DNA from 4 places in the Pannonibacter sp. genome. Region 1 is predicted to be linked to each of the others. Evidence: riboswitches for the same ligand, from Rfam matches in the RefSeq annotation. Region 1 holds a riboswitch; each other region holds the start of a gene.

Region 1 (5,604 bases):
GTCGCCACGTGTCCGCAGTCGAGGAAAACATTGATGGCCGGTCGCCGTCATCCGAACTTTCCGGACTGGTCGAGCAGTCGAACGAGGCTGCTGCCTTTCTGAAGGCGATGGGCCACGATGGACGCCTGACCATACTCGCCCATCTTTCAAGTGGCCCCAAGAGTGTCACCGAGCTTGAAAACCTGCTGTCATCGCGTCAGGCTGTCGTCAGCCAGCAACTCGCACGCCTCCGGCTCGAGGGGATGGTAAGTGCGCGGCGCGACGGACAAACGATCTACTACTCGCTGCTGGACCCTCGGGTCGGCGCGATGATCGAAGTCCTCGCGAAACTGTTCGGCAGGCAGGCCTGAGACCTGCCGGAGAACCGGTTACCCACTGGGCCGATGCGCGACTGGACGGGAGGAGAACAACATGGATGCCATGCCTTATGGCCTCCTCGCAGCCCTGATTGGCCTGGCCGGCGGAACCGTGCTGGGACTTGCCGGGCGGCTCGGAAATTTCTGTACGGTTTCTGCACTCGAGATGGCCGTCTACGGCAAGGATGCGCGCAAGCTTCGGCTGTGGGGAATCGTTCTCGGCGTCGCTGTTCTGGCAACGCAATTCGCTGCCCTCGCCGGCTACGTCCATCTTGAGATGACATTCTACCACGAGCTGGTCTGGAACCCGGTAGCCTCGATCGTCGGCGGTCTGATGTTCGGCTATGGCATGGCCATGTCCGGCAATTGCGGTTTTGGCGCCCTCACCCGGATGGGTGGCGGCGACATTCGCGCCCTGGTCATTGTCGTGGTCATCGCCATTGCCGCCTACGTCACCCTATCGGGTCCGCTGGCGCCCCTGCGCATCGCGTTGTTTCCGCAGGAAGACGCCCTCGGCCCTCAAGGCATACTGCACGACCTGCAAACCCATGCCGGTCTGCCGCCCGCGCTGGTCATTTCCGTCATTGCCAGCGGCCTCGGTTTCTGGGGCTTGTCCTACGGCCCTTTGCGCCGCGAACCGCATATGCTGTTCTGGGGCATTGCAGCCGGTCTTGCTGTCGCCGGTTGCCTTGCGGGAACTTCCTGGCTCTCAGACACTAGCCTTGGTGCAATCGACGTCGAAGGTCCGTCCTTCACCGCTCCGGTGGGCAGGGCGCTGCTGTTCCTCATGACATCCACGGCAGGCGGAATCTCCTTCTCGGTCGGTATCGTTGTGGGCGTGATCCTTGGCGGATTTATTGGCTCAATGGTGCGGGGCCTGTTCCAGTGGGAGGCGTGTGAAGATCCCCGCGAACTGGGCCGCGCCATTGTCGGAGCCATGCTGATGGGCGTCGGCGGTGTTGTTGCCATGGGCTGCTCCGTCGGACAGGGCGTCACCGCGTTCGCCACCCTGTCCTGGTCCGGGCCTGTCACGCTCCTGGCCATCAGCGCCGGCTGCCTTCTTGGGCTGCGGCAACTGATTGGCGGCTATCAGGTTGAATGAGCCTGCTGATTGGTTCAGCGCTCCTGCTCAGTGCCTCCTACACGCCATACCTTTAGCACCTATTGACGCTAAGCGGATTTGAACTACTATATGTAGCGTTCAAGGTTCCGTCGATTCGAGTGGATCGACGGCTAAGATGGGAATGCGGAACGCGGGGCTGCAAAGCCTTGCCAAGCCGCAGCTGCCCCCGCAACTGTGAACGGCGAGCGTATACCCGAACCGCGCCACTGGCTTCCTCAAGAAGCCGGGAAGGCTGGGTACAGCGTGATGACCCGTGAGCCAGGAGACCTGCCTTGAGCGAAACGTCCACCGGCGGGGTGACCGGTAGGGGGCATGTCTGGCGCGTCCGGCTCACGCCGGCCGCCTGCTTCCCCGGTTCCCTGCAATTGTGCTTCGGGGTGAAGTCATGTTGATCAGTTCGATGTTCCAGTTTCCGCCTGGGCGGCCAAGCCGCAATGCGTGACCCGGGCTGCCTGCCTCAGGCTGCCTGATCCCAATTCCCTATCAAAGCCGACTGCGGACGCCGTGCTGCACCCTGTCGGCTTGCCTTTCGAAAGCCATGTCATGACCGTCACCGTCTACAGCAAGCCCGCCTGCGTCCAGTGCAACGCCACCACCCGTGCGCTGGAGCGCCAGGGCATCACCTACACCCTGGTCGACATTTCCGAAGACGCGGAGGCCTATGACCTCGTCACGGGCCTCGGCTACCGCCAGGTTCCGGTGGTGATCGCCGGGGAACAGCACTGGGCCGGGTTCCGTCCCGACCTGATCGGCGGACTTGCCTGAGGCACAGCGATGAGCGGGCTCGTCTATTTCTCCAGCACCTCGGAAAATACGCGCCGCTTTGTCGAAAAGCTTGGCCAGGACGCGCTGCGCCTGCCGGTGGATGCCGCCGCACCGGCTCCGCTTGCGACCCGGCCCTTCGTGCTGGTCACCCCAACCTATGGCGGTGGTACGTCCAAGGGAGCTGTGCCCAAGCCCGTGATCCGCTTTCTCAATGACGAGCGGAACCGCGCACTGATCCGCGGCGTCATCGCCGCGGGAAACACCAATTTCGGCGCGGCCTACGGGCTCGCCGGCGACATCATCGCGGCCAAATGCCAGGTGCCGTTCCTCTACCGCTTCGAGCTGCTCGGCACGGCGGAGGATGTCGCGAATGTCAGCCAGGGACTGGAACGGTTTTGGACATGCTAGACACGCCCTCACTCTTGGAAGCGGATGACGCAGCCGCGCAGCCCCTCACGGCCGACCGCAAGGGCCGGCCCGTCGAGGAGCTGGACTATCACGCGCTCAACGCGATGCTGAACCTCTATGATGCGAACGGCCGGATCCAGCTCGACAAGGACCGGGAAGCGGCGCGGCAGTATTTCCTCACCCATGTGAACCAGAACACCGTCTTCTTCCACAACCTCAAGGAGAAGCTCGATTATCTGGTGACCGAAGGATACTACGAGCCCGAGGTTCTGGCGCAGTATTCCTTCGCGTTCGTCCGCGACCTTTTCGATGCTGCCTATGACAGGAAGTTCCGCTTCCCGACCTTCCTCGGCGCGTTCAAATATTACACCAGCTACACGCTGAAGACCTTCGACGGGAAGCGCTACCTGGAGCGCTACGAGGACCGTGTCTGCATGGTGGCGCTGACGCTGGCGCGCGGCGACGAGCAGCTGGCCCGTGATCTGATGGACGAGATCATTTCCGGCCGCTTCCAGCCGGCGACGCCGACTTTCCTCAACGCCGGCAAGAAGCAGCGCGGCGAACTGGTGTCCTGCTTCCTGCTCAGGGTCGAGGACAACATGGAGTCCATCGGCCGGTCGATCAACTCCGCCCTGCAGCTGTCCAAGCGCGGCGGCGGCGTCGCCCTCAGCCTGACCAACATTCGTGAGGCCGGTGCGCCGATCAAGCAGATCGAGAACCAGTCGTCCGGCGTCATCCCGGTGATGAAACTGCTGGAAGACAGCTTCTCCTATGCCAACCAGCTTGGCGCACGCCAGGGCGCCGGCGCGGTCTATCTCAACGCGCACCACCCGGACATCCTGCGGTTCCTCGACACCAAGCGGGAGAACGCGGACGAGAAGATCCGCATCAAGACGCTGTCGCTCGGCGTTGTCGTGCCGGACATCACGTTCGAACTCGCGAAGAACAACGAGGACATGTACCTGTTCTCGCCGCATGACATCGAGCGGGTCTATGGCGTTCCCTTCACCGAGATATCGGTGACGGAAAAGTACCGCGAGATGGTGGAGGACAAGCGGATCCGCAAGTCCAAGATCAAGGCGCGCGAGTTCTTCCAGATCATAGCCGAGATCCAGTTCGAGAGCGGCTATCCCTACCTGATGTTCGAGGACACGGTGAACCGGGCCAACCCGATCGCCGGACGTATCTCGATGAGCAACCTGTGCTCGGAAATCCTGCAGGTCAGCGAGGAAAGCCGCTTCAACGAGGACCTGTCCTATGCCCATCTCGGCAAGGACATTTCCTGCAACCTTGGTTCGCTGAACATCGCCAAGACGATGGACAGCGCCAACTTCGGCAAGACCATCGAGACCTCGATCCGTGCGCTGACGGCCGTGTCGGAGATGAGCAACATCGCCTCCGTGCCGTCGGTCGCCAAGGGCAACGAGGACAGCCACGCCATCGGCCTTGGCCAGATGAACCTGCACGGCTATCTCGCCCGCGAGCGCATCCACTACGGCTCCGAGGAAGGCGTCGACTTCACCAACATTTATTTCTACACGGTGACCTATCACGCCATCCGGGCGTCGAACCGGCTCGCGGTGGAAAAGGGGCGCAGCTTCAAGGGCTTTGAGGCCTCGAAATATGCTTCTGGTGCCTATTTCGACAAGTACACGGATCAGGCCTGGACGCCGAAGACATCGAAGGTGGCGCAGCTCTTTGCCGATCCCGGCATTCCTATCCCGACCCAGGATGATTGGCGGGCGCTGAAGGCCGCCGTGATGACTGGCGGGCTCTATAACCAGAACCTCCAGGCCGTGCCACCGACCGGATCGATCTCCTACATCAATCACTCGACCTCCTCGATCCATCCGATCGTGTCGAAGATCGAGATCCGCAAGGAAGGCAAGATCGGCCGCGTCTATTATCCGGCAGCCTACATGAGCAATGACAACCTGGACTATTACCAGGATGCCTATGAAATCGGCCCGGAGAAGATCATCGACACCTATGCGGCGGCAACGCAGCATGTGGATCAGGGCCTGTCCCTGACCCTGTTCTTCCGCGACACCGCGACGACGCGCGACATCAACCGGGCGCAGATCTACGCCTGGAAGAAGGGCATCAAGACCATCTACTACATCCGCCTGCGCCAGATGGCGCTGGAAGGCACGCAGGTCGAAGGCTGCGTGTCCTGCACGCTGTGAACCGGGGAAAAGGCACCATGAACATGCATATCAAGCCCGCCTCCCGCGTGCGCGCCATCAACTGGAACCGGCTTGAGGACGACAAGGACCTCGAGGTCTGGAACCGTCTGACGGGGAATTTCTGGCTGCCGGAAAAGGTGCCGCTGTCCAACGACATTCCGTCCTGGGCGACGCTCCGGTCGGAGGAACAACGCCTGACCATCCGCGTCTTCACCGGCCTGACCCTGCTGGACACCATCCAGAACGGGGTTGGAGCGGTGAAGCTGATGGCGGATGCCGTGACCCAGCACGAGGAAGCGGTCCTGTCGAACATCTCCTTCATGGAAGCGGTTCATGCGCGCTCCTATTCCTCGATCTTCTCCACGCTCTGCATGACGTCCGACGTGGACGAGGCCTATCGCTGGTCCGAGGAAAACGAGTTCCTGCAGAAGAAGTCGGCGCTGATCATGGAGCAGTATGACAGCGGCGATCCCTTGAAGAAAAAAGTTGCCTCCGTCTTCCTGGAAAGCTTCCTGTTCTATTCCGGCTTCTATCTGCCGATGTACTGGTCGAGCCGGGCCAAGCTGACCAACACGGCCGACCTGATCCGCCTCATCATCCGCGATGAAGCCGTGCACGGCTACTACATCGGCTACAAGTTCCAGCGCGCGCTGGACCGCGAGCCGGAGGCGCGGCGTCAGGAGATCAAGGACTTCGCCTTTGACCTGCTGCTGGAGCTTTACGACAACGAGGCCCGCTACACGGAAGATCTCTATGACGGGGCCGG
Region 2 (5,604 bases), on a different contig from region 1:
TCCCCCGAGACCCTCGGCTTCCTGACGAAGGCACTGGAGACGTCCGGCGTCACGGTTCTGGTCGCCACCTCCGGCACCGCCGCGCTGGCCATCTGCGACCGCATCACGCCGGACATGGTGCTGATGGACGCGGTGATGCCCGCACCCGACGGCTTCGAGACCTGCCGCCTGCTCAAGGCCCGGCGCGGGCTGGAGCATGTGCCGGTGATCTTCATGACCGGCCTCAGCGAGACCGAGCATGTGGTTCATGCGCTGGAAAGCGGCGGTGTCGACTTTCTCACCAAGCCGATCAATCTCGACGAGCTGCAGGCCCGCATCCGGGTTCACCTTGCCAATGCGCGCCAGGTCCAGAGCGCCCGCATTGCGCTGGATGCCGCAGGCCGGCACCTGATCGCCGTCGGCGCAGACGGCAGCATCAAGTGGTCGACACCGCAGACCAGCCAGGTTCTCGAAGCGCTGGACCGGGGCAACGGCGCTGCGGGTGAAACCGCGTTGGACCGCGTTCGCGCCGGTCTGGCCGGCTGGATCGCCGCCGCCAGCCGACAGGCGACGGGGCGGCCCGACCCGCTGGTGCTCGATCTTGGGGCCGCTGGCCAGTTCGAGTTCGCCCCCATCGGTTCAATCACTGCCGACGAGCACCTGTTCCGTCTAACCAGCGCCAGCCACCCCGGCCAGACCGACGCCCTGCGCCAGCGCTTCGGTCTCACCCCGCGCGAGGCGGACGTCCTGACCTGGATCTCGCGCGGCAAGTCCAACAAGGACATCGGCGACATTCTCGGCCTCAGCCCACGCACGGTGAACAAGCACCTCGAGCAGATCTACGTCAAACTCGGCGTCGAGAACCGCGCCTCCGCCGCCGTCCGGGCCAGCGAGGTGCTTCGGGATCTGTAATCCAGATCATATGACCTTGTATTTTGGTCCACATGATCTATCTTGAGCGTATTGAACCGCATTGGCACGGTGACCAAATGGAAGCTGCTCTCAAGCCCCGGCCCGTCGACGACCGTCAGGCCGTCGGCCTCAAGGCCTACAGCCGCATCGCCGACGCCTGGTCGTTGACGGTTCGCGAGGCCGCAGGTCTCTGTGACATGTCAGACTCTTCCTGGAAACGCGCCAAATCCGCGAGCTTCCGGGGCGAACTGACCCGCGACCAGTTGTTGCGCCTCAGTGCCCTCATCGGCATCTACAAGTCGCTGCAGCTTTACTTCAGCCCGGATCTTGCCGACCGCTGGATCAGACTGCCCAACAGCGGGCCGGAGTTCGACGGCCAGCGCCCGGTCGACGCAATGATCGACGGCGGCCTGCCGAAAATCCTCAGCGTCCGGACCTATCTCGATGCCCTGCGAGGTGGCGCGTGAAGCTGACCGCGATCGCCGACCGCGCCCTGATCCGGCTGATCTCGAAGACACACCACAAGCCACCCGTGCTGCGCGGCCTTGTCGACAGCGACCGGGAAGCGGAGATCCTGGCCGAGTTGGAAGGCCTGACCAACGCGCGGCTGAAGGCCGAGCGGGAGGGCAGCCCCGGCATCGACAGGCGGGAACTGGCGTTCCTCCGCCGCAAGGCCGACCTCGCCCTCTATGGTGAGACCCATATCAACGCCGCTTTTGTCTACACGCGGCCGACCGGCAACCGCTTCAACGGCGGCGACCGCGGCGCGTGGTACTGCGCCTATGATTCAATGACTTCCGCTGCCGAGGTTGGGTTTCACCGCACGCGGGAACTCTCCTATATCGGCCATTTCCATGACGAGGCCGCCTATGTGGAACTCCTCGCCGACTTCATCGGCGACTTCCCGGACCTGACGAACACGCCGGATCACCCGGCACTGGCGGCGGATCCTTCAACTGGCTATCCGACTGGCCAGGCGCTGGCGGCCGATCTGCGCCGTCAGGGACATCGCGGCTTGCTTTATCCCTCCGTGCGCCAGCCCGGCGGCCGCTGCTTCGTCGCTTTCGATCCCGGGATCATCCAGAACGTGAGGCCCGGTGCCAGCTGGACTTTGCGCTGGTCCGGCACGCCGCATTTCTCCATCGTGATGGACGCCGGATAGGCAGCTCGCACTTGTAACGTAATTACATTACATATAAACACCGGGTGGTCTCGTCCCAACCCGGTGGCATTGCCTTGACAACACACGCCCCTGCCCTGATCATTCGCCGTGATGGTTCCCGGCGAACAAGCGCTTTGCCGGGTGAAAAGGGAACACGGTACGGTGTAGCCAACAGGCGCCAAGTCCGTGACTGCCCCCGCAACTGTAGGCGGCGAGCCGACCCCAGACAGCCACTGTCCCATGTGCCACATAACCGGCACGGGATGGGAAGGCAGGGCAAGGCGACGACCCGCAAGTCAGGAGACCTGCCATCACCGACCCACAACAGCCACCGGGCGGGGTGCCCCGGAAGGAGTAAAACGGTGACCATTCAGCGGCCGGTTACGGCCCATTCCCCTATTGTTGGCGGCGAGCGGACCTTGTCCACCGAGGCAATGCACGAGCTTGTGGTCTGCGTGACCTGCCGCCCGCGCGGCAGTGAAGACCGTCCCGGCAAGGCCCTGCTGGCAGAGCTTTCGGCCCAGATGGCCGGCGATGCCGCCTGGCGCGTCGGCGGCATCGAGTGCATGGCCGCCTGCGGCCGCCCCTGCGCCATCGCCCTCCAGTCGCAGGACAAGACCACCTGGCTCTTCGGTGACATGGACCTCGCCGATGCCGAGGACATTGCCCGCTTTGCCCGCCAATACGAGGAGCTGCCCGACGGCTGGTGCAAGGCCTCGGAGCGGCCCGGCAAGCTGGCACGGACCGCCCTTGCGCGCATTCCCGCCTCCGGCCGGGTGCTGCCCCCGGATGCCGATGCCTGCACATGAGCGCGCCCTTTTTCGAGGCGGAAGGCCTCTGCTGGGGACCGCGCGGCCGGCCTGACCTCCTGGCCGACATCAGCCTGACGCTCAACCAGGGCGAGGTGCTGGCGATCTGCGGTGCCAACGGAGCCGGCAAGTCGTCACTGCTGCGGCTGCTCTATCGCTTCCATCGCCCCCGCGCTGGCCATGTCCGGCTGGAAGGCACCGACATCTGGAGCCTGGGCGCCCGGGATGTCGCCTGCCGGATCGCCGCCGTGCTGCAGGAGCAGCCGACGGACTTTGCCCTGACCGTGCGCCAGATCGTGGCGCTCGGGCGCCTGCCGCATCAGCGCGGTCTCAGCGCGGCCGGCTCGGCCGACCGCGATGCGATTGCCCATGCGCTTGGCCGCCTGCATCTCAACCCCCTGGCCGAACGCCCCTTCGGCACCCTGTCGGGCGGTGAGCGCCAGCGCGTGATGGTGGCCCGGGCGCTGGCCCAGGCGCCCAAGCTGCTGATCCTCGACGAGCCGACCAACCACCTCGACATCCGCCACCAGCTCGAGCTGATGGCGCTGCTGCGAGGCCTTGGCCTCACGGTGATCACCACCCTGCACGACCTGACCCTCGCCGCCGAATACGCCGACCGGGTGCTGCTGCTCGCCGGTGGCCGCGTCCTCACCGAGGGCACCCCGGCCGAGGTCTTCACCGAAACCCACATCGCGGGCGCCTTTTCCGTGCGCTCGCGGATCGACCTCAGCGGGCAACACCCCCGCTTTTCCTTTCACCTTTGACCAGAGAGACCCCCTGACATGCGTCTGAAACTTGCTCTTGCCGCCTTCCTGCTCTCCACCGTGGCCGCCGCGGCCTATCCGGTGACCGTGAAGAGCTGCAACCGCGACGTGACCTTCGAGGCCGCCCCGAAGCGCGCCATTTCCAACGACGTCAACCTCACCGAGATGATGCTGGTCCTTGGCCTCGCCGACCGCATGGCCGGCTACACCGGCGTCTCCGGCTGGAAGACGCTGGACGAGGAGATGCGCAAGGACGTCAAGGAACTGCCCGAACTGTCCGAAAAATACCCGACCAAGGAAGTGCTGCTCGGCGCCGAGGCCGACTTCTATTTCGCCGGCTGGAACTACGGCATGAAGGTCGGCGGCGAGGTCACGCCCGAAACCCTCGCCCCCTTCGGCATCCAGGTCTATGAACTGACCGAAAGCTGCATCCACATCGGCCCGAAGGAGAAGATCTCCATGGCCGACATGTACAACGACCTGATCAACCTCGGCCGCATCTTCGGCGTCGAGGACAAGGCAAAGGTGCTGGTCGCCGGCTACGAGGCAAAGCTGGCCGAGGCAACCGCCAAGGTCGACAAGTCCAATCCCTTGCGCGTCTTCGTCTATGACAGCGGCGAGGATACCCCCTTCACCTCCGGTCGCTACGCCATGCCGACCGCGCTGATCGAGGCGGCCGGCGGCAAGAACATCATGGACGACCTGGACAAGAGCTGGGCCACCGTCGCCTGGGAGCCGGTGGTCGACCGCAACCCGGAAGTGATCGTGATCGTGAATTACGGCAATGTCACCGCCGAGCAGAAGATCGCCTTCCTCAAGGCCAACCCGGCCTTCGCCAATGTCGACGCCGTGAAGAACAACCGCTTCGTGGTGCTCGAATATGTCGAGGCAACGCCCGGCCCCCGCAACATCCGCGCCGTGGAGAAGCTCGTTGACGGTTTCGCTGGAAACTGAAGCCGCACAAGCCGAATCTGACGTCCAGCACCGGCTCTGGCCGGTGCTGCTCGCCGGAATAGCCGGCCTCGGTCTCCTCGTCATGGCCATCCTGACCGCCGTCGCCGTGGGGGCCATTTCGGTCCCCCTCGGCGATGTTGCAGGCATTGTCGCCTCGAAACTGCTGCCCGGATCGGTGGAACGGACCTGGAGCCTGTCCCGCGAGGCCATCGTCTGGGACATCCGCTTCCCCCGCGCCCTGCTGGCCGCCCTTGTCGGGGCCGGACTTGCGGTCACCGGCGCGGTGCTGCAGTCGGTGACGCGCAACCCTCTGGCGGATCCGCATCTGCTCGGCATTTCCTCCGGTGCGGCCTTCGGTGCCATCCTGGCACTCCTGCATACAGGGCTGTTCCTCGGGCTCCTGACCGTGCCGCTGCTCGCCTTTGTCGGCGCGCTCGGCGCGACAGCAGTCGTTCTGGGCGTGGTAAAGGTGGCCCGTGCCGGCTCGCCGGATCGTCTGGTGCTGGCCGGCGTCGCCGTTTCCTTCATCATCATGGCGCTCGCCAACATCCTGATCTTCCTGGCTGACCCGAAGGCCACCCACACGGTGGTGTTCTGGATGCTGGGCGGGCTCGGCCTCGCGCAATGGAACCACCTGATCTACCCGCTCGCGGTGCTGGTGCCCTGCGGCCTGTGGCTGTGGTTGAAGGCCGGCGCGCTCAACGCCGTCACCCTCGGCGACGAGACCGCCTCGACCCTTGGCGTCCCTGTCACGCGGCTGCGCCTGTCGGTGTTTGTCGCCGGAGCCCTTGTCACCGGGGTCTGCGTTGCCTTCTCGGGCATCATCGGCTTCGTCGGCCTGATGATGCCGCATCTGGTGCGCCTGATTGCCGGTGGCGACAATGCCCGCGTCATCCCGCTGTCCGCGCTTGCCGGAGCCCTGTTCCTGATCCTCGCCGACATCTGCGCCCGTGTGATCATGGCACCGGAGGACATGCCCATCGGCATCGTCACCGGCCTCGTCGGCGGGGTGTTCTTCATCTGG
Region 3 (5,604 bases), on a different contig from region 1:
GGTGGTGGCGCCCAGTTCGGGCCGGATCATGGCACGGCGCAGGGCCGAGACCTGCTTGATGCGCTCGTCCGTCATGGATGCCTCGATTGTCAGGAAGTCGCTCAAAAAGGAGCCGGGGCAGCAGGCCGCCCCGGCAGGCGGACGTCTCGTCTGGGAGGAGACTTAGCGGTACTGACCAGCCAGCTTTTCGACCAGTTCGATGTTGTCCTTGGTCACGAAGCCCGGGCCGGAGTTGACCGGATTACTCGGCATCACGCCGTAACGGGCCAGGTTGGTCAGGAACACGACCGGCAGGTAGCCCTGCAGGTACGGCTGCTGGTCGATGGCGAAGTCGATCTTGCCTGCCTTGATGCCAGCGGCAATCTCGCCGGAGAGGTCAAACGTGCCAAACATCATGCTGCCAGCCTTGCCGGACTGCTCAAGCGCCGCCAGCGTCGGGTGGGCCGAGGTCGGACCAAGCGCCAGGATGGCGTTGGTGTCCGGATTGGTCTGCAGATAGGCCGAGACCTTGTTCTGGATTTCGGCCGGGTCCTGGCCCGCGTCAATCATCTGGTTGCCCAGCTCGACGCCAAGCGCAGCGGCAAAGCCCTGGCAGCGCTCAACCGAGGCCGGGTTGGTGATGTAGTGGTTGACGCAAAGAAACTTCTTTGCGCCGGCAGCGCCCAGACGCTCGCCGGCACCGAAACCGGCGTCATACTCCGGCTGACCCACATGGGTGAGTGCGCCGAGCTTCTTGGACTGCTCAACCGTGCCGGAGTTAATGGTGATGACCGGAATGCCGCGCGCGACGGCTTCGGTGATCGGACCAGAGAGAACGTCGTAGTCGGCAATGGTCACGATAATGCCATCCGGCCGCGAGGCAGCGGCCTGCTCGACGATACGGGCCATGTCAGCGAGGTCACCGGTCGGCGGGTTGCGGTACTCGACCGACACCTTCATCTGGTCGCCGGCAACGGCAATGGCGTTCTTGATCGTGTTCCACCAGCTGTCGCTGTCTGGAGCATGACTGATCAGGACAAACTTCTCGCCTTCTGCAGACGCAGGCGCGGCAAAGCCGGCAACAGCAAACACGGCCGCAGCAATGGCGGTCAGGGTCTTTCTCATGAATTCCTCCCAAAACGGTTCACCCGGCGGCTCCCTCCGTCCGGGCCGCGCGGCGTCTGGGCAAACCCACCGCCAATCGCGATGGAATATTCATTCTATTTTTCGATTCAATGCAACAACTTTTTTATGGCTCAATTCTACGTCCCGCACCAACAGCCACCGCCAGCGCGATGGCAAGCGACAGCGTGGCCGAGAGCGCACGGAAGGAACCGAAGTCCACTTCAGAGACGGAAAGCACCGTGGCATCAAGCTTTTGCAGCGGGCTCATCACCGTGTCGGTAATGGCAATGACCGGCAGATCAAGGCCCCGCGCCACCTCCGCCAGTTCCACTGTCTCCGCACTGTAGGGCGCAAAAGTGATCGCAATCAATGCATCCCCAGGCCGCAGCGCATGGCGGCGATCGAGCTTGCCAACAGCGTCATGCAGCAAAGCCGGCACGTTCATCTTCTCGAAGGCATAGGCGAGATATGCGGCCACCGGAAAGGTGCGGCGCAGGCCGATGATATGGACCATCTGTGCCTCACTGAGGAGTTTGACGGCGCGGTCCAAATTTCGGCTATCAACAGTATTTGCCAGATTTTCCAGAGACATACGCCCTGCATCAATGAATTCCGCGAGAAGCGCTGACGGGCTGCCAGCCCCGCTTTCACGCAGGTTCTTCAGCCGTGTCGCATAATCCGGCCAGCCTTGCGAATAAGCCTCGCGAAATAATCGCTGCATCTCCGTGTAACCGGAAAAGCCGAGGATCTTGCAAAAACGCATCAAGGCCGAGGGCTGCACTCCGGCCGCCTGCGCCATATCGGCAACCGTCGAAACGGCGATCCGATCCGTGTTGGCAGAGAGATACTCTGCACATTGCCGCAGCCGCTTGGGCAAGGTCTCCGACGCCTCGAGAAGGCGGGCATGGAAAGCCTCGATGGTCCGGGGAGCCTGTCGTTGCGACATCGCGATTCCTTGCAGGGCACTGTTCTCTCTTGACAAAACAAGATAGCCCCGCGATGACAGAATTGGAACAAAAATTCCATTTCACATCGGGAGGATGGTGAATGACCCTGGGGATAGGTCTGATCGGCACAGGCTTCATGGGCAAAGCCCATGCGCTTGCCTGGCGCAATGCCCGCGCGGTGCTGGGAACCATTCCCGACGTGCGCCTTGAACTGCTCTGCGACACGCCGGCCGACAAGGCGGCAAGCTTTGCCAGCCAGTTCGGTTTCGCCCGATGGGCAGATGACTGGCAAGCGCTGGTCAGCGATCCAAGAGTAGACATCGTTTCCATCACGACGCCGAACCGCTTCCACAAGGAAATGGCCCTGGCCGCGCTGGCCGCCGGCAAGCACGTCTGGTGCGAGAAGCCGATGGGCCTGACGCTGTCAGATGGCGAGGAGATGGCGGCGGCGGCAGCAGCCAGCGGCAAGACCACGATGGTCGGCTACAACTACATTCGCAATCCGGCCTTCCGCCACGCGCAGAAGCTGGTGGAGGCCGGGCGGATCGGCCGCCTCGTGCATGTTCGCGGCATCGTTGACGAAGACTATCAGGCCGATCCCGATCTCGCCTGGACCTGGCGCGCCCATCTCGACGAAGCCGGTCTCGGCACCCTTGGTGACCTCGGCTGTCATCTCGTCTCGATGCTGATGGGCCTCTGCGGCCCGATCGAAAGCCTTGTTGCCGACATGCAGACGGTCCACACCACCCGTCCCCTGGCCGACGGATCGGGTCGCGGCGCGGTCGAAAACGAGGACACGGCCACGGCTCTTCTGCGCTTTGCCAGCGGCGTGCATGGTTCCCTGTCCACCTCACGCTCCGCCTGGGGCCGCAAGAACCGTCTTGGCTTCGAGCTGCATGGCACGAAAGGCATGATCACCTTCGACCAGGAACGCATGAACGAGCTGCAGCTCTATGTGAACGAGGGACCGAAGGCCGAGCAGGGCTTCCGAACCATCCTGTCTGGCCCGGAGCACGGCGTCTATGGCGCGTTCTGCCCCGCTCCCGGCCATCAGGTCGGCTTCAATGACCTCAAGATCATCGAGGCGGCGGAATTTCTCACAGCCATCACAACCGGCACCCGGCCGCACCCGGATTTCGCGGCGGCGCTGGAATTCGAAAAGGTCATCCACGGCATCGCCGAAAGCGCACGCACGGGTCGTCGTATCCGCCTTGCCTGAGATCCTGCCCGCGTCGATCTCGTCGGGGCCGGCGCGGCGCAAACTGTCTGCTGCGTCCGGTGCTAACCGGTGTGCCGCGCGGCTTTGAGCCGAGCGGCGCGCCCGCCCCGTCGCCCCTGTGCAGCGGCGGCGGCCGTTGCCACCCGGGCCAAATCTGTCACCTGCACAAGCGCCGGGACCAGCACCGGGCCGAACCGCTTGCGTTCTGGCTCAGGCACGTCATGGCCTTGCTCCAGCCTTGCAACAGCTGGATACGCGCTCAGGGCAAAGCCGACGAGATCATCGATCCGCTCGCGCCCTTCCAGTCCGCCAAAGACATAGGCAAGCCCGTCTCGGACAGTGAAAGCCATCAGGCATCCGTCGTTGGATCCATCCGATTGCGGGCAGCCGCTGCGCACCCGTCCAGTCAGGTGCGTGTCTGCCAGATCAAAGGCTTCAGCCACATCACCGGCCAATGCAATCTGCCGCGCAAGCAGACGCGCCATGATGCAGGGACGTCCCGTTCGCCTGCACAGTGTCGAAAAACCATCGGCACTGCCAGGCGCGGATGTTGGTGATTGCGAGACGCTATCAGGATGAGAGGAAATGCAGTCCACCGTGTCGCCCTCCGCGAACGGACGCGGGGTGGTCGGGGCCGCAAAGCTGGATGCGGCCGGATCTGGGTCCGGAAACTGCGCGTGCCATCTTGCCTCCTGCCGGGGCACCCCGCCCGGGTTGGTTCAAGGGATGATGGCAGGTCTCCTGACTTGCGGGTCACAGCGCCCCTGTCCCTTCCCGGCCAGCCCGGCCAGTGGTTTCGACAGGTATGCTCTCCGCCTACAGTTGCGGGGGCAGTCCCGGATTTGGCTCGTTTCAACAACGGCGCCGCACCGGATTCCCTTTTCATCGTCCCGACGCCTTTGCACGTCGGAACGAACCATCGCCCTCACGCTAGTTCACGTCGAAGCGCAAGGCAACCGCTGCCAAAGGCGGATGCACAGCAGCCGTTGATCAGCGGAACAACAACACAGGCACCTTGCAGGCGCGCAGCATCTGGGTTGTCGTCGACCCGATCAGCAGCGTCCGGATCCGGGAATGGCCATAAGCCCCCATGACCAGGAGATCGACAGCCTCACGTTCGATGGCCTCGGCAATCACCGTCTCCGGGGCGCCGTCACGAACTTCGGCTGTCACGGTAAAGCCGGCGCCCTCAAGCTGTGCCTGTGCCCCGTCCAGTTTGCGCTTCAGCTCGACGCCCGGGCTGCCCGCCATCAGCAAGCGGGCCTCAAGCCCGGCCAGCAATGGACTGCGCGCCACATGATCCACCGCCTTCAGGCTGCTTGTGCCGCCATCGAAGGCAATCAGGAAACGCTTCAGCGGCTTGAAGGCCCGCGAGGCCACAAACAGCGGCTTGTGACTTGCCCGGGCGAGACGCTCGAGATTTGACCCCAGGTGCAGTTTGTTGAAGTCTGCCGCTTCGCCTCGCTTGCCGACGACGATCATCGCAGCTTCCGCTTCAAGGTCCGCGAGAGCCTCCACGACTTCGCCATGCCGCAGCCGTTCGCTCACGCTTACGCCACCTGCAGCGACGATACCCCTGGCATCTTCCAGCAGTGCCCGGCCCTGCTTCTGGGCCAGCTTTGCCCGTTCCTCGTCAAGCCGTGTGAGTTCGGTCAGCAGAGCCGTCCGCGCACCAAGCGCAATGGAACCGCTGAGATCGGCGCTTTCAGCGGCAGGACGGGTCAATACATGCACGAGTTCAACCGGCAGTGACAGGCGGCCGGCGATCCAGGCCGAGTGCTCGCAGACGCTGCGCCCGTAGACGGAGGCGTCCACCAGGGCAATGATCTTGTTACTCATCCTCGGATCTCCTTCAATGGGCCATCAGCTTGTCGAGCGCACCCGGCTTGTCATGCAAAGCCAGGCGGTCAACGATCGTTTCACTGGCCTCATTCAGACCGACAATCGTGACTTCAGCCCCTTCACGGCGGAACTTCAACACCACCATATCGAGGGCTGCCACGCTGGAAATGTCCCAGATATGCGCCCTCGACACGTCGATGACCACACGTTCCAAAACTTCCTTGAAGTTGAATGCCGCAGAGAAGTCTTCAACCGAGGCAAAGAACACCTGCCCCTCGACCACATATACCCGCTCACGCCCATCGGCGGACAGGTCTGACGTCACGCGGAAGATCTGGGAAATCTTCCAGGCAAAGAAGATGCCCGAAAGGAGAACCCCGACGAGCACACCAATGGCCAGATTGTGAGTATAGACAACGAAAAACACGGTTGCCAGCATGACAATGGACGAGCTTCTCGGATGATCGCGCAGGTTCTTGATCGATGACCAGC
Region 4 (5,604 bases), on a different contig from region 1:
TCGAGACAACCCGAAGCCCCCCCTGACCCGGCGGGTTCGGGCCAGGGGGGGCTTCGGCCATGGCTCCTGCCGAGACGAAGGGCATCAGCAGGGCCAGGACCGCGACCGTCAGATGGCGCAGCTGTCTCATGACTGGCGGAAGCCCTTGCCCTCGGCGTCCTGGGCCTCCTCCGGCCGGCCCAGCCAGCGGGCAGACAGCGCGCGCCAGCTTGCAAGACGCGAGAAGTCAGGGGTCTCGGACAGGCTGTCGTTGTCTTCGATGAAGGGATTGGGCAGGAACACCGAGATCATCGGTTCGCCCGCTCCATTGACCATCTCGAAGCCCCAGCTCACCGGCTTGCCATCGCGGCCGAAGCTACGGAAGAACGACGCGCGCGACGGCTTGCGATGCCGGCGTTTATCCTCCGGTGTCGGGAACTTCGGCGAGCCCATGTTCTCGCCAATGCACAGGTGAAAGTGCCCGCCATTGGCGAACATCACCGTCAGATAGGCATCGAATAGGCTGATCTTCACCGGAGCGCCGGGGCACTTCCATTCATAAGCCGCCCCTTCGATGATCGGGCCGAACCGGATGCCCTGCCAGTGCTCTTCGAAGATCTCGCGCAGCAGGGGCTCGAGCACCTCCTGCGTCGCCGGGATGTCCCAGATCTCCCGGGCGGTCGTGCCGTCGGGGTTGCGGCGCACATCCGTCGGTTCGGGCCCCGCGACGGGCAGAGAAAGGGGCGAGACGTGCGGGTCAGCGGTCATGGTCATATGCGATCTCCTCAGAAGGTGCCCTTGACGCCGACGAAGGCGGTCGTGCCCTGCGTGTTGTAGCCGTAGACCTCCTCGTAGTTCTGGTCTAAGGCGTTCTCGACCCGGCCGTAGAGCGTGAAGTTGTCGTTGAGCTTATAGTCGGCGCCGAGGTTGACGAGGACATAGTCGTCAAGCTTTACGCGTGTCCGCGGCGTGGCGTTCACCCACTCGCTGTCCATCTGTTGCCCGTTGTAGACGGCGTCCACGAACGCGGAGGCCCGGCCGTCGAGGAACGTGTACTGCAGCCCCGCAGAGCCGCTGTGCATCGGCCGGCGCACTTCCTTCTGGCCGTTCGGCTCGCGGGCGTCGAGATAGGTGTAGGACGCGCGACCGGTGAGCCCGTCGAGGATCTCCGCACTGGCCGAGATTTCGACGCCCTGGCGCTTGCTGGTTCCTTGGAGGTTGTAGGGTGTCGAAGCGAAGCCGGGAAGGTACCGCGTCTGGATCTCGTCCGTCAGCCGTTCGCGGAAATAGGTTACGTCGACGGTCAGCCGCTCGTCGAGGAACTTCTGTTCAATGCCGATATCCCAGCCGAAGTTCTCTTCCGGCGTCAGGTTCGGATTGCCGACGAAGCGGGAGGGCTGGAAGCCGAACTGCTCATAAAAGGTCGGATTGGTAACTCCGGTGCCGATCGAGGCGTGCAGCCGGGTGCCGGTCTCCTGATGCAGATAGGCCGCGCTGGCATTGTAGGTAAGGGTGTCCTTGAACTTCTCGTTCCGGTCATAGCGCAAGGCGCCGGACAGGAAGATCCGCTCCATCAGTTCCAGCCGGTATTCCCCGACATAGCCGGACAGGTCGCGCTGCTGCCGGCGGCCCTGGTCAGGACTGCCCGGATAGGCGTTCTTGTAGCTTTCCCGCTCCCACTCGATGGCACCGGTCAGGCTGTGGGCTGCCTGAAGAAAGCTCTCGGTCTGGAAGGCAAGCGTGCCCTGGTAGCTGAGGTGCAGGCGATTGTCGTCATTGCCGTTGCGGTTGTTCGAATTGAGGCCGCGCCGATGCAGGTCGGTGTATTCAACCCTGGCCCGCTGCACGAACAGGTCATCGAACAGGGACCATGTCAGCCCCGCGCCACCATAGACCTCCCGTGTCTTGTTGTGGCTGTAGGTGTCGATCACCTGGCCCTGCGTCGGGCGGTCCGGATAGGCGAAGTCCTGGTCGTCGGTGTCCGACTTGCGGTTGACGAAGCGCAGGTTGGCGTCAAGCACCAGAGTGTCGGTCAGGTCGGCCCGGACCTTGCCGTTCAAGGTCATGTTGCGGTCGCCGTCCTTCTCCTTGCCGTAGTCGGAGATATTGAAGCCATCGGTCCGGCGTAGCGCCGCCGAGAAGGCCCCGTCGATGCGGTCATTGCCGCCCTGGACCAGCAGGTCGGTCAAGACCGTCTTGTCGGTACCGACCTCGCTGCGCCCGGTGACCCGGTAGCCGTTGCGCAGGCCACCCTTGGTGATGATGTGGATCACTCCCGAAGCGGCATTCGAACCGTAGAGCGCACCCTGCGGCCCGCGCAGGACCTCGATCCGGTCGATGTCGGCGACCTGCATGCTGCCAAAATCGAATTCACCGGAAGAGGCTGAGGCGACCTCTACTCCGTCGATGAGCACCAGCACATGGTTGGATTCTGATCCACGCAGGCGGATCTGGGTGAGGCCGCCGAAGGATCCCGTACGGGAAACAGCGACGCCGGGCACCTGGCGCAGCGCATCGGCGACATAGCGGACCTGCGACTTTTCGAGGCTCGCGCCGGTGATCACGGTCGAGGCACGCCCGACCTTTTCCGCCGCAAGTGGCGTGCGGCCAGCGCTGATGACGATCGTGTCCAGTTGTTCCGGTTCGGATGCGGCTGGTGCGGCAAGGGGGAGAGACAGGGCAGGAACAAGACCGCCGGCCAGAAGGCACGGCAGGGCAATGCCGGTGGTGAACCGGTTCTTCATGACAAACACCCGCGTTTGGCGGCGGGCGAGGCCCGCGCCAGCATAAGACGACGCACCGCCTTGCAAGCGGACGCGGTTCAGCGCCCGCCGGAAAGACGGCAAGGTTTGGGTGTCACCTCAACGGGAAACCGCGCCTCGACACACCCCGTATCGAAGGCCGGGTGACTGAGCGCGGCAGGTCTCCTGGCTCACGGGTCGCCGTGTGTGTCCGCCTTCCCGGGATCGGGCCTTGGGCCTCCCAGTGGCATGAGTGGACACGCACTCTCCGTTCACAGTTGCGGGGGCAGCCACGGTTTCGGTCCCTGTTGGGTACGCCTCACCGTGTTCCCTTTTCATCCGTCCACCGACGGAACCACGTTCGCAGCGCAACATGCAGGTCGCTTGTGCCGCCTGTCAAGGTTGCACGCGGCGGGTCCCCCTAAAGAATGGGACGCAAGGCCTATTAATACTTGATTTTAAAACTCATAAATTTTAGACAAGACCTCGAAAGGGGCGTTAGCCAACAGCCAGGCCCGCAGTTACATGAGAGAGCAAGATCATGCGCATTGCAGGCGTTCTGCTGCTTGGCCTTCTGGCCACGGCGGCCCAGGCTGAACCGATTGTCATCACCGATCATGAAGGCCGCACGGTGGAGCTTGCGGCGCCAGCTGGCCGCATCGCCTCCATTCCGATCCCGATGGCCTCGACCTTGATCGCCATTGACGGCGCGACCTCGAAGCTGGTCGGCATGAACCCGACCGCCAAGTCGGCCATCGTTGAAGGGATCCTCGGCACGATCTTCCCCGAGGCCAAGGACATTCCGTCCGACATCACCGCGCCGAACTTCATTCCGAACGTTGAGGAACTCGCCGCCACGCGGCCTGACCTCGTCATCCAGTGGGCAGGGCGTGGCAAGGACTATGTCGATCCGATCACCAATGCCGGCCTCACCGCGATGCTGATCTCCTATGGCACCGAGGCCAAGACACGGGAATACATGTCGATGGCCGCAACGGCGATGGGCAAACCGGAGCGGATCGCTGAGTTGATCGAGTGGCGCTCCAGGGTTGAGGCCGATCTTGCCGCAAAGTCCAAGGCAATTCCGGCCGACAAGAAGCCGAAGGTGCTCTACCTGCTGCGAGCACAGGAAGGCCTGACCGCGTCGGGCACCAAGGGCAACTACAATGCCTGGTACATCGAGCTGGCCGGTGGCCAGAACGCATCGGCGACTGTCGAGGGCAATGGCGTTACCATCAGCCCGGAGCAGATTGCCGAGTGGAACCCGGACGTGATCCTGCTCAACAGCTTCGAGGCCAAGCTCGGGTTGGAGCGGATTGCCAATGACCCGATCCTGTCGCTGACCAAGGCGGCCCAGTCGGGCAGCGTCTACAAGCTGCCGCTTGGCGGCTACCGCTGGGATCCACCGAGCCAGGAGAGCCCGCTGACCTGGATGTGGCTCGCCAACCTGCTGCACCCGGATGTCTTCTCCTATGACCTGCGCGCCGAGATGAAGACCGCCTACAAGCTGCTTTACGGCCATGACCTTACGGACGACGAAATTGACGGCATCCTGTGGATGGACATGCAGGGTGGACAGACCAACTATTCCGCCTTTGCGCGCAAGGGATGACTGTCGCTCTTGACCACAAGGCGCTGCCTGCCGCTTCCATGCGGCGGGCAGGGATTTTTTCGGCGCTGGTGCTGCTGCTGCTTGCTGCCATGATCCACGCCATTTCTGCCGGGCGCTTTTCCGTTGCACCTATGGAGATCCTGGCGATCCTGTCCCGCGCTGCGGTCGATGGCGTTGGCACAGAGATGGCCGACCGGATCGTGGCTCTGGTGCGTCTGCCCCGCGTGCTGCTGGCAGCTTTGAGCGGGGCAGCCTTGGCCGTCGGCGGCGCAGCTCTGCAAGGCGTCTTCCGCAATCCCCTCGTCAGCCCGCAGGTGCTCGGCATCAGCCAGGGCGCCGCCTTTGGCGGAGCGCTCGCCATCCTGATCGGAATTTCCGGCGTGATGCTCCTTGGCATGGCCTTTGCGGGAGGGCTTGCGGCGCTGGTCATGGTCGGCTTGCTGGCGCGCATCGATGGCCGCACCGAGGTCATTACCGTCATTCTGTCCGGCATGGTCATCGGCGCCCTGTTTGCGGCATTGGTCTCCATCGTCCAGTTCGTGGCCGATCCGAACACCTCCCTGCCGGCCATCGTCTACTGGCTGATGGGATCCTTCTCCACCGCCACCTGGGCCCGGCTCAGCCTTGCCGTGCCCGGCTTGACGCTCGGTCTCTTCGTCGTCTGGCTGTTGCGCTATCGCATCAACCTTCTGGCGCTTGAGGAGCAGGAAGCGCGCAGCCTCGGGGTTCGCCCGGACAAGGAGCGCTGGCTTGTGTTCATCGCCATCGCGCTGATGACAGGAACATCCGTCGCCGTCGCCGGCATTGTCGGCTGGATCGGTCTGGTCGTCCCGCATGCCGCACGCATCATCGTTGGCGAGGATCACCGCGTGCTCATTCCCGCTTCGGCGCTTCTGGGGGCGGCCTATCTCGTCTTCGTCGATACGCTCGCGCGCTCGCTCACCAGTGCGGAAATACCCTTGGGCGTGCTGACTGCGCTGATTGGTGCGCCGGTCTTCGCCTTGCTCCTTCGCCGCCATTTCAGACAGGTGAACCGGCCATGATCGGATTGGACAACGCCGCCGTCGTATTTTCGGGGCGCACGCTCTTCCAGCGCATGTCCTTTACCGTGGACACCGGCCGCACCTTGGCCGTGCTCGGACCCAATGGGCGGGGCAAGACCACATTGATCCGCGCGCTGCTGGGGCTTCAGGTGCTCGCCGAAGGACGCCGTACCGCTCCCGATGTCACGGGCTATGTACCGCAGCACGGGGCCAGCCAGTCGCGGCTGAC

What was found. A riboswitch is a leader RNA that binds a small molecule or an ion and turns the genes downstream of it on or off. The one in region 1 is predicted to bind cobalamin.
Region 2: linked by a shared signal. The riboswitch ahead of ACTIFE_RS12910 (DUF1636 family protein) and the one ahead of nrdH (glutaredoxin-like protein NrdH) in region 1 are both predicted to bind cobalamin.
Region 3: linked by a shared signal. The riboswitch ahead of ACTIFE_RS11490 (hypothetical protein) and the one ahead of nrdH (glutaredoxin-like protein NrdH) in region 1 are both predicted to bind cobalamin.
Region 4: linked by a shared signal. The riboswitch ahead of ACTIFE_RS15310 (TonB-dependent receptor plug domain-containing protein) and the one ahead of nrdH (glutaredoxin-like protein NrdH) in region 1 are both predicted to bind cobalamin.

What each region holds. Positions count from the first base shown of each region.
Region 1 covers NZ_JBHYDX010000021.1:5,514-11,117, reverse strand. The annotation lists gene ACTIFE_RS14895 (ArsR/SmtB family transcription factor) at 9-350, shown strand; gene ACTIFE_RS14890 (YeeE/YedE family protein) at 412-1,458, shown strand; cobalamin riboswitch at 1,544-1,768, shown strand; gene nrdH (glutaredoxin-like protein NrdH) at 2,023-2,244, shown strand; gene nrdI (class Ib ribonucleoside-diphosphate reductase assembly flavoprotein NrdI) at 2,254-2,652, shown strand; gene nrdE (class 1b ribonucleoside-diphosphate reductase subunit alpha) at 2,646-4,838, shown strand; gene nrdF (class 1b ribonucleoside-diphosphate reductase subunit beta) at 4,856-5,604, shown strand, end outside.
Region 2 covers NZ_JBHYDX010000016.1:112,414-118,017, reverse strand. The annotation lists gene ACTIFE_RS12925 (response regulator) at 1-891, shown strand, start outside; gene ACTIFE_RS12920 (MbcA/ParS/Xre antitoxin family protein) at 969-1,358, shown strand; gene ACTIFE_RS12915 (RES family NAD+ phosphorylase) at 1,355-2,053, shown strand; cobalamin riboswitch at 2,149-2,380, shown strand; gene ACTIFE_RS12910 (DUF1636 family protein) at 2,416-2,862, shown strand; gene ACTIFE_RS12905 (ABC transporter ATP-binding protein) at 2,859-3,626, shown strand; gene ACTIFE_RS12900 (ABC transporter substrate-binding protein) at 3,645-4,580, shown strand; gene ACTIFE_RS12895 (FecCD family ABC transporter permease) at 4,558-5,604, shown strand, end outside.
Region 3 covers NZ_JBHYDX010000014.1:52,331-57,934, forward strand. The annotation lists gene ACTIFE_RS11470 (ABC transporter permease) at 1-75, opposite strand, end outside; gene ACTIFE_RS11475 (sugar ABC transporter substrate-binding protein) at 163-1,104, opposite strand; gene ACTIFE_RS11480 (MurR/RpiR family transcriptional regulator) at 1,229-2,050, opposite strand; gene ACTIFE_RS11485 (Gfo/Idh/MocA family protein) at 2,152-3,270, shown strand; gene ACTIFE_RS11490 (hypothetical protein) at 3,333-3,755, opposite strand; cobalamin riboswitch at 3,985-4,206, opposite strand; gene ACTIFE_RS11495 (universal stress protein) at 4,261-5,109, opposite strand; gene ACTIFE_RS11500 (SulP family inorganic anion transporter) at 5,123-5,604, opposite strand, start outside.
Region 4 covers NZ_JBHYDX010000022.1:14,829-20,432, reverse strand. The annotation lists gene ACTIFE_RS15320 (ABC transporter substrate-binding protein) at 1-130, opposite strand, end outside; gene ACTIFE_RS15315 (DUF7676 family protein) at 127-753, opposite strand; gene ACTIFE_RS15310 (TonB-dependent receptor plug domain-containing protein) at 765-2,723, opposite strand; cobalamin riboswitch at 2,880-3,095, opposite strand; gene ACTIFE_RS15305 (ABC transporter substrate-binding protein) at 3,262-4,332, shown strand; gene ACTIFE_RS15300 (FecCD family ABC transporter permease) at 4,329-5,375, shown strand; gene ACTIFE_RS15295 (ABC transporter ATP-binding protein) at 5,372-5,604, shown strand, end outside.